2 regions of the Mesorhizobium sp. WSM4821 genome follow, and region 1 is predicted to be linked to the other one. Evidence: predicted binding sites of a transcription regulator. Region 1 holds the regulator's gene; the other holds the start of a gene.
The links. Region 1 encodes LexA, which represses DNA repair genes until DNA is damaged. Its sites were predicted from a motif close to TGTTCNNNNTGTGTTCNG; they were not measured.
Positions count from the first base shown of each region.

Region 1 (3,633 bases):
ATTCGCGGCAGCATCGGCGGCGCCGAGGGCGAGATTGCCGCCGCGCTGGTCGTCGGCGTGCGCGCCGGCATCCCCGAAGAGATCAACGAGGCGATGCGGCGCACCGGCATCTATCACATCATCTCCATCTCCGGCCTGCACATGGCGCTGGTTGCCGGCACGGTCATGGGGCTGCTGCGCGGCGCCTTCGCGCTGTTTCCCGATTTCTCCTCGCGACGGCCGGTCAAAAAATACGCGGCCGCGGCCGCACTCTTTTCGATCGCGGCCTATCTGATCATTTCGGGCGTGGTGGTCGCGGCCGAGCGCAGCTTCATCATGCTGGCGGTGATGCTGATCGCGTGCTGTTCGACCGGGCGGCGCTCACCATGCGCAATCTGGCGATCTCGGCGATTGCCGTCATCGTCGTCGTGTCGCCGCATGAGGTTGTGGAGCCGAGTTTTCAGATGTCCTTCGCCGCGACCGCGGCCCTCGTCGGCGCTTATGCCGGCTGGTCCGACTACCGCGCAGGCAGGGCCACCGAGCCACCGCCGCGACGATCGCCGCTCGGCTTCGTCACACGAAAATTCCTGGTGGCAATGAGCGGCCTCGCCATGACCTCCATCATCGCGGGAAGCGCTACGGCGCCTTTTGCCATATGGCATTTCCAGCGGGTCTCGCCACTCAGCCTGTTCGCCAATCTGGCGATCATGCCGATCGTCTCGCTGGTGGTCATGCCTTTCGCCCGTGCTCAGCGCTCTGGCTATGCCGTTCGGTGCCGACGGGCCTTTCCTCTATGTGATGGGCAAGGGCCTGACAGCGATGATCGTCGTGTCCGGATGGATTTCGGAGCGCTCGCCCATCGACGCGGTCGGGCTGATCTCGATGCAGTCGGTCCTGCTGGCGACGATCGCACTTGTCATCGCAACCATGGCGACGACCTGGCTGCGGATTGCGGCGCTGCCTTTCGCGCTTGCCGGCCTGCTGACGATTTCCGACACACCCACGCCCGACGTGCTGATCTCGGAGAATGCGCGGCTGGTCGCTCTACCAATCGGCGGCGGTGAGTTTGCCGTGAACCGGGCGCGTCCGAACGAATTTACCATCGACAACTGGAAACACGCCCTGAAGGCCGAGACGATCATCATGCCGGAGACGTTCGCCAAAACAGATATGCAGTTCAACATCACCGATCCGGCGGACCTGCCGCCGGGCGCGCCATTCTACTGCTCTGCCGGTCTGTGCCTCGCCCGGCATCCGTCCGGCGCGATCGTCGCGCTCGCCGACGACCGCAAAACCGCGCGGCCAGCCTGTGCCTTTGCTGATCTGATCGTCATCGACGATGCTACAGCCTATTACAATCCCTGCCGCAATCCGCTGGTCCTCGTCGTGACCAAACGGCAACTCGCTCGCATGGGCAGTGCCGCCGTCTTCTTCGATCCGCAATCGGCGACGACGCGCGCAAAAATTCGTTTCGCCGTCGAAGAACCGTACCGGCCCTGGCATGTGCAGCGAAAGTTTTCTCGAGAGGCGAGGGGCCTGCCGCCATACCGCAAGGCCGAGAAACCCAAAAAAGCCGCCGCTCAGTAACGCCGGATCAATCCGACAAGCTTGCCTTGCACCTTGACCCGGTCCGGCCCGAAGATGCGCGTCTCATAGGCCGGATTGGCGGCTTCCAGGGCGATCGAGGCGCCTTTGCGGCGGAATCGCTTCAGCGTCGCTTCCTCTTCGTCGACCAATGCCACGATGATCTCTCCCGGGTTCGCCGTGTCGGCGTTGCGGATGATGACCGTGTCGCCGTCGAAAATGCCGGCCTCGATCATCGAATCGCCCTTGACCTCCAAAGCATAATGCTCGCCGCCCATGATCATGTCCGGCGGTACCGAGATCGAATGCGTCTGGTGCTGGATGGCATCGATCGGCACGCCGGCAGCGATGCGGCCCATCACCGGGATGGATACGGTGGCAACGACGTCGTCGTCATTTCCGGCCGCAGGCATGCGTGAAGGCGCCGGCTTGATCTGTCGTCCGAGATTGCCCTGCCCAAGGCTGCCTTGAATGACGCTTGGCGAGAATTTGCGCGCCGCATTGAGGCCGGGCGCGATCGAATCGGGCAGGCGCAGCACCTCAAGCGCGCGGGCGCGGTTGGGCAGGCGGCGAATGAAGCCGCGCTCCTCCAGCGCCGTGATCAGCCGATGTATTCCCGACTTGGAGGCGAGGTCGAGTGCCTCCTTCATCTCGTCGAAGGAAGGCGGAATGCCGCTTTCCTTCAGCCGTTCGTGGATGAACATTAGCAGTTCATGTTGTTTGCGTGTCAGCATCGCGAACCCCCGACAGAATCAGAAAAACAAACCCAGAACAAACACTATCTGTTCCAGTTGTGTTCTGCAACCGTTTAAAGTTTAATGAATGTGTTGACGTTTTGTTCAGCGTAGCATCAGCACGCTGCAGGCGGCGCCAGTCGCAGCTGGGGGAGCGAACGGCTCGCGCACGATCAGCCCGTTGGCTTCTGCCAGCATTCTAAGCATCGAGGAATCCTGGATGGCGAACGGTGTCGCCAGCAGCACGCCGGCTTCTTCCTTCACGACGGCGCGTACATAGTCCTGCCTGACGTCGTTGGCCGGCATCGCGGTCCCCAGCCGTGCCTCACGCATGTCCTGGCGGTAGGCGCGGCCGCCGAACCGCGCAAGCAGCGGCTTCAGGAAGAGCTGCGTGCAGACCAGGCTCGCCACCGGATTGCCGGGCAGGCCGATGCAGCGGATGTCGCCCAGCCGCCCGAACATCAGCGGCTTGCCGGGCCGCATGGCGATCTTCCAGAAATCGAGCGTCATGCCTTCGCCGGTCAGCACGTCATGGGCGAGGTCGTGATCGCCGACCGAGGCGCCGCCCAGCGTGACGATGACGTCGGCTCCTGCCTCGACCGCTTTTTTCACCAGCGCAGCGATCGCCTCCTTGCGGTCTGCGGCGATGCCGAGATCGAGGGCACGCGCGCCGACCGAGCGGGCCGCGGCGGCGACGCCATAGGCATTGGACGAGATGATCTGATCGGGGCCAAGGTCGCTGCCCGGCGGCAGCAATTCGTCGCCGGTGGCGATGATGGCGACCAGCGGCCGTTTCACCACGCTGACTTGCGGATGGTTGGCCGACGCGGCCAGCGACAAAGCCGCCGGATCGAGCAGGCGGCCTTTCTCCAGCAGAACGTCGCCCTTCGAGAAGTCGAGCCCGAGGCGGCGGATGTTGCGGCCTTCGACCGTCGATGCGGTCACTTCGATGTTGCCGCCGCCGAGGTCGCGGACATTTTCCTGGATGACGATCGTGTCTGCGCCCGCGGGAAGCGGCGCGCCGGTGAAGATGCGCACGGCCTGCTTCTCACCGACCGTCCCGGTGAAGCCGCGACCGGCCGGCGCCATGCCGATCACCGAAAGTCTTGCCGGCACGGACGCGACGTCCGCGGCCCGCGCGGCATAGCCGTCCATGGCGGATGCGTTGAAGGGCGGCTGAGTGCGGAGCGCCATGAGCGGCTCCGCCAGCACACGGTCGGCGGCGTCCATCAGGGTGACGCTTTCGGCTTGCGAGGGCGCAGCACCTTCAAGCAGGCGCTCGAGCGCTTCGGTGACCGGAAGCAACGCCATTATTGGCCTGCCCCTTGGGCGCCCA
Region 1 covers NZ_CM148371.1:4,468,539-4,472,171, forward strand. Annotated here, with positions in the region: partial or broken gene AC0NID_RS21660 (ComEC/Rec2 family competence protein) at 1-1,566, shown strand, start outside; gene lexA (transcriptional repressor LexA) at 1,560-2,297, opposite strand; gene AC0NID_RS21670 (molybdopterin molybdotransferase MoeA) at 2,403-3,608, opposite strand; gene moaC (cyclic pyranopterin monophosphate synthase MoaC) at 3,608-3,633, opposite strand, start outside.

Region 2 (3,633 bases), 3.4 Mb from region 1:
TTCAGGCGGATATGCGCCTCACGGACCAGCGCGCCGCCGATGCCGGTGCCGTGGAACGACGGCTCGACCGCCAGAGGCGCCAGCGCCACCGCTGTAAAGCTCTTGCCGCCATTCCGCACGAAAAGCCGCGAAAACAGGATGTGACCCACCACCTGCCCGTCTTCGTCCGCCACCAGTTCGACGACGGCATCGCCGCCGGTGACCAGCGCGTCGACCAGTCCGGCCTCCGCCTGCTGGCCGAATGCATGTTCCTCGACGAGGCGGATCGCCTCGCGATCCCGCGGCGTCGCCGCGCGTATCGACATCATGCTCATGAGAATTTCATTCCTTTTTCGAGCTTGGCCCCGCGCAAAAACTCCTGCGAGGTAATGGGCCTTCCGCCCGCACGTTGAACTTCGACCAGCCTGATCGCGCCTGAACCGCAGGCGACCGTCAGCCGGTCGTCGAGAATTCCTCCCGGCTCGCCGGCGCCATCTGAAAGCGTCGAGCGAAGCAGTTTCAGCCGTTCCAAGCGGCCGCCAATTTCGGTTTCGCACCATGCGCCGGGAAAGGGCGACAGGCCGCGAATATGATCGTGGACTTCGCCAGCAGGCCGCGTCCAGTCCACGCGCGTCTCCGCTTTATCGATCTTTTTGGCGTAGGTCACCCCCGCCGTCGCCTGTGTGGTAAATGTCAGGGCATCTCTTTCCAGCCGGGCCAGTGCTTCCACCATGAGCGCGGCATCAACGATCATCAACCGGTCGTGCAGGTCGCCGGCCGTCATATCGGGGCCGATGGCGCATTTTTCAACCATCGCCACCGGGCCGGTGTCCAAACCTTCCTCCATCCGCATCACCATCATGCCGGTCTCGGTGTCACCGGCCATGACGGCGCGCTGGATGGGTGCGGCGCCGCGCCAGCGCGGCAGCAGCGAGGCGTGGCCATTGAGGCAGCCAAACCGCGGCGCCTCGAGAATGGCTTTGGGCAACAGCAATCCATAGGCGACGACGACGGCGACATCGGCCCGCAAGGCGCGGAACGCCTGCTGCTCGGCATCGTTCTTCAGCGACACCGGCGTTCGCACCGTGATGCCCAGCCGCTCCGCCTCGCGCTGCACCGGCGACGGCGTCAGTTCCAGCCCGCGGCGACCGGCGGCGCGCGGCGGCTGGGTGTAGACGGCTTCTATCTCATGCCCGGCTTCGGCGATCGCCCGCAGCGTCGGCGCCGAGAATTTAGGCGTACCCATGAAGATGACGCGCAGGGGCATTTTTTGAGCCTTATCCCACCAGCCTGCCCGGCGCCTTGTTGCCCGACACCTTGTCTCTGGCGAGTTTCTTGAACTTCTTCACCACCATGTCGCGCTTGAGCTTCGAGATATGGTCGATGAACAGCACGCCGTTGAGATGGTCGATTTCGTGCTGCAGGCAGGTCGCCGTCAGCCCTTCGGCCTCGATCTCCCGCAGCTTGCCGTCGCGATCGAGATATTTCACGCGCACGGCGGCGGGGCGCTCGACCTCGGCATAGTAGTCCGGGATCGACAGGCAGCCCTCCTCGTAGACCGAGCGCTGATCGGCGCTCTCGAGGACCTCGGGATTGATGAAGACATGCGGCGCCGGCGTCTCGCCCTCCTTGGCGAGGTCGATGACCAGCATGCGCAGCGGTTCGCCGACCTGGATCGCCGCCAGACCGATGCCGGGCGCATCATACATCGTCTCCAGCATGTCGTCGGCGAGCTTGCGCAAAGCACCGTCGACGCGCTCGACCGGTTTCGAAACCTGGCGCAGGACGGGATCGGGAAGGATGATGAGAGGCTTGATCGACATGGCGTCTCACCTAAGACCTCGCGCGAAAAGCGTCAACCGGGGGTTTGAAAGCGCCGTTCACGTTTTGATCTGTGCCATCGGGACGAATCATCTATGCTGTCCCATATGAACGACCTGACATCAATCCTGTCCGAACCTGTCGCCCGGCTTGGCGCCACGACGATCACGCTCGGCCACGCACTGGCATTCGGCGCGATCCTGTTCCTGGGCCTGTTCATGGCGGTCGTCGGCGCGCTCTGGCGGTCGGCCAGGGCGCGTGCGGTGGCGGCCGCGGAAGCCGCAGACCATGCCCGCGACGCCGAGGCGCGGATGGCCGGCATCCTGGCAAGCCAGGCCGAAATGCAGGGCCGCATGGGCGCCATAGCCGAAGTGTTCGGCGCACGGCAGGCCGAACTCACGCAGTCGATCGGCCAACGCCTCGACGCAATGACTGGCCGTCTCGGCCAGACCATGACCGAGCAGACGAAATCGACGCATGAGAGCCTCGCCAAACTGCAAGAACGGCTGGCGGTCATCGATATGGCGCAAGGCAATATCCAGTCGCTCGCCGGCCAGGTCGTACAGCTTCAGGCGATCCTCTCCAACAAGCAGACGCGCGGAGCCTTCGGCCAGTCGCGCATGGAGGCGATCGTCGCCGACGGCCTGCCGCACGGCGCCTATGAATTCCAGGCGACCTTGTCGAACGGCAGCCGGCCCGATTGCCTGGTGAAGATGCCGAACGGCGCACCGGCGCTTGCCATCGACGCAAAGTTTCCGTTGGAAGCCTGGAACGCCATCCGTGCCGCCGAAGGCGCCGATTCGCAGAAGGTCGCCGCACAGTCGTTTCGGCGCGACATCGAGGTGCATGTCCGCGATATATCCGAAAAATACCTGATTCAGGGCGAGACGCAGGACACCGCCTTCATGTTCGTGCCGTCGGAATCGGTGTTCGCCGAGATCCACGAGAATTTCGAGGCGATTGTCCATAAAGCCCACCGCGCCCGGATCGTCATCGTCTCGCCGTCGCTGCTGATGCTGTCGATCCAGGTCATACAGGCGATTCTCAAGGATGCCCGCATGCGCGAGCAGGCGCATCTGATCCAGGGCGAGGTCATCCGGCTGATGGAGGACGTCTCGCGCCTCGACGATCGGGTGCGCAAGCTGCAGACCCATTTCGGCCAGTCCGCCAAGGACATCGACGATATCCTGGTCTCGACATCGAAAGTGACCAAGCGCGGCCAGAAGATCGAGGCGCTGGAGTTCGGCGTTCAGCCGGCAGAGGGCGGTGCGGGAATTGGCGAGACCACGCATGGGGGCGCAATGGCCGAAGCGGGTGCGCGCATCGCCGACTCCAAAACCGGTCAGCTGCGACTAAGGGTCGTCGAAGGCGACGACTGAGATATTGAGCCGAAGGTTGGGCGCGGAAGCTTGGGGTAGGATCTGGCGCTACTGCTCCTCGACGATCGTCGTGCCTTCGAATTCCGGCAGCCAGTGCAGCGCCGAGCGGTGCCACAGCTGTCGCCTCGGCACCAGTTCATCGCGCTGCCGCGCCGTGCCTACCCTGATGCCGTAGACTTTCGGCCCGTCGCCGACCGACGTGGCATAGAGATGCGAACCGCACTCGCCGCAAAAGGCCTGAGCGCGCCTGGCGCCGCTCGATGCGGTCTTGATGTAGACCTTCGGCGTGCCCTTGGTGATCCGGTAGTGATCCTCCGGGGCCGGCACGGTCACGCGAAAGGCTGTGCCGGTCAGCTGCTGGCAATCGGTGCAGTGACAAATATTGGTCTTTTCCGGATCGACCTCCGCCTCGTAAGTGATGGCGCCGCAATGGCAGCCGCCGTCGATTTTCATC
Region 2 covers NZ_CM148371.1:1,067,058-1,070,690, forward strand. Annotated here, with positions in the region: gene AC0NID_RS04885 (GNAT family N-acetyltransferase) at 1-314, opposite strand, end outside; gene fmt (methionyl-tRNA formyltransferase) at 311-1,246, opposite strand; gene def (peptide deformylase) at 1,257-1,802, opposite strand; gene AC0NID_RS04900 (DNA recombination protein RmuC) at 1,908-3,179, shown strand; gene AC0NID_RS04905 (GFA family protein) at 3,228-3,632, opposite strand.
Region 2: a site for LexA is predicted at 1,857-1,874, ahead of AC0NID_RS04900 (DNA recombination protein RmuC). Genes of this name have one in related genera too.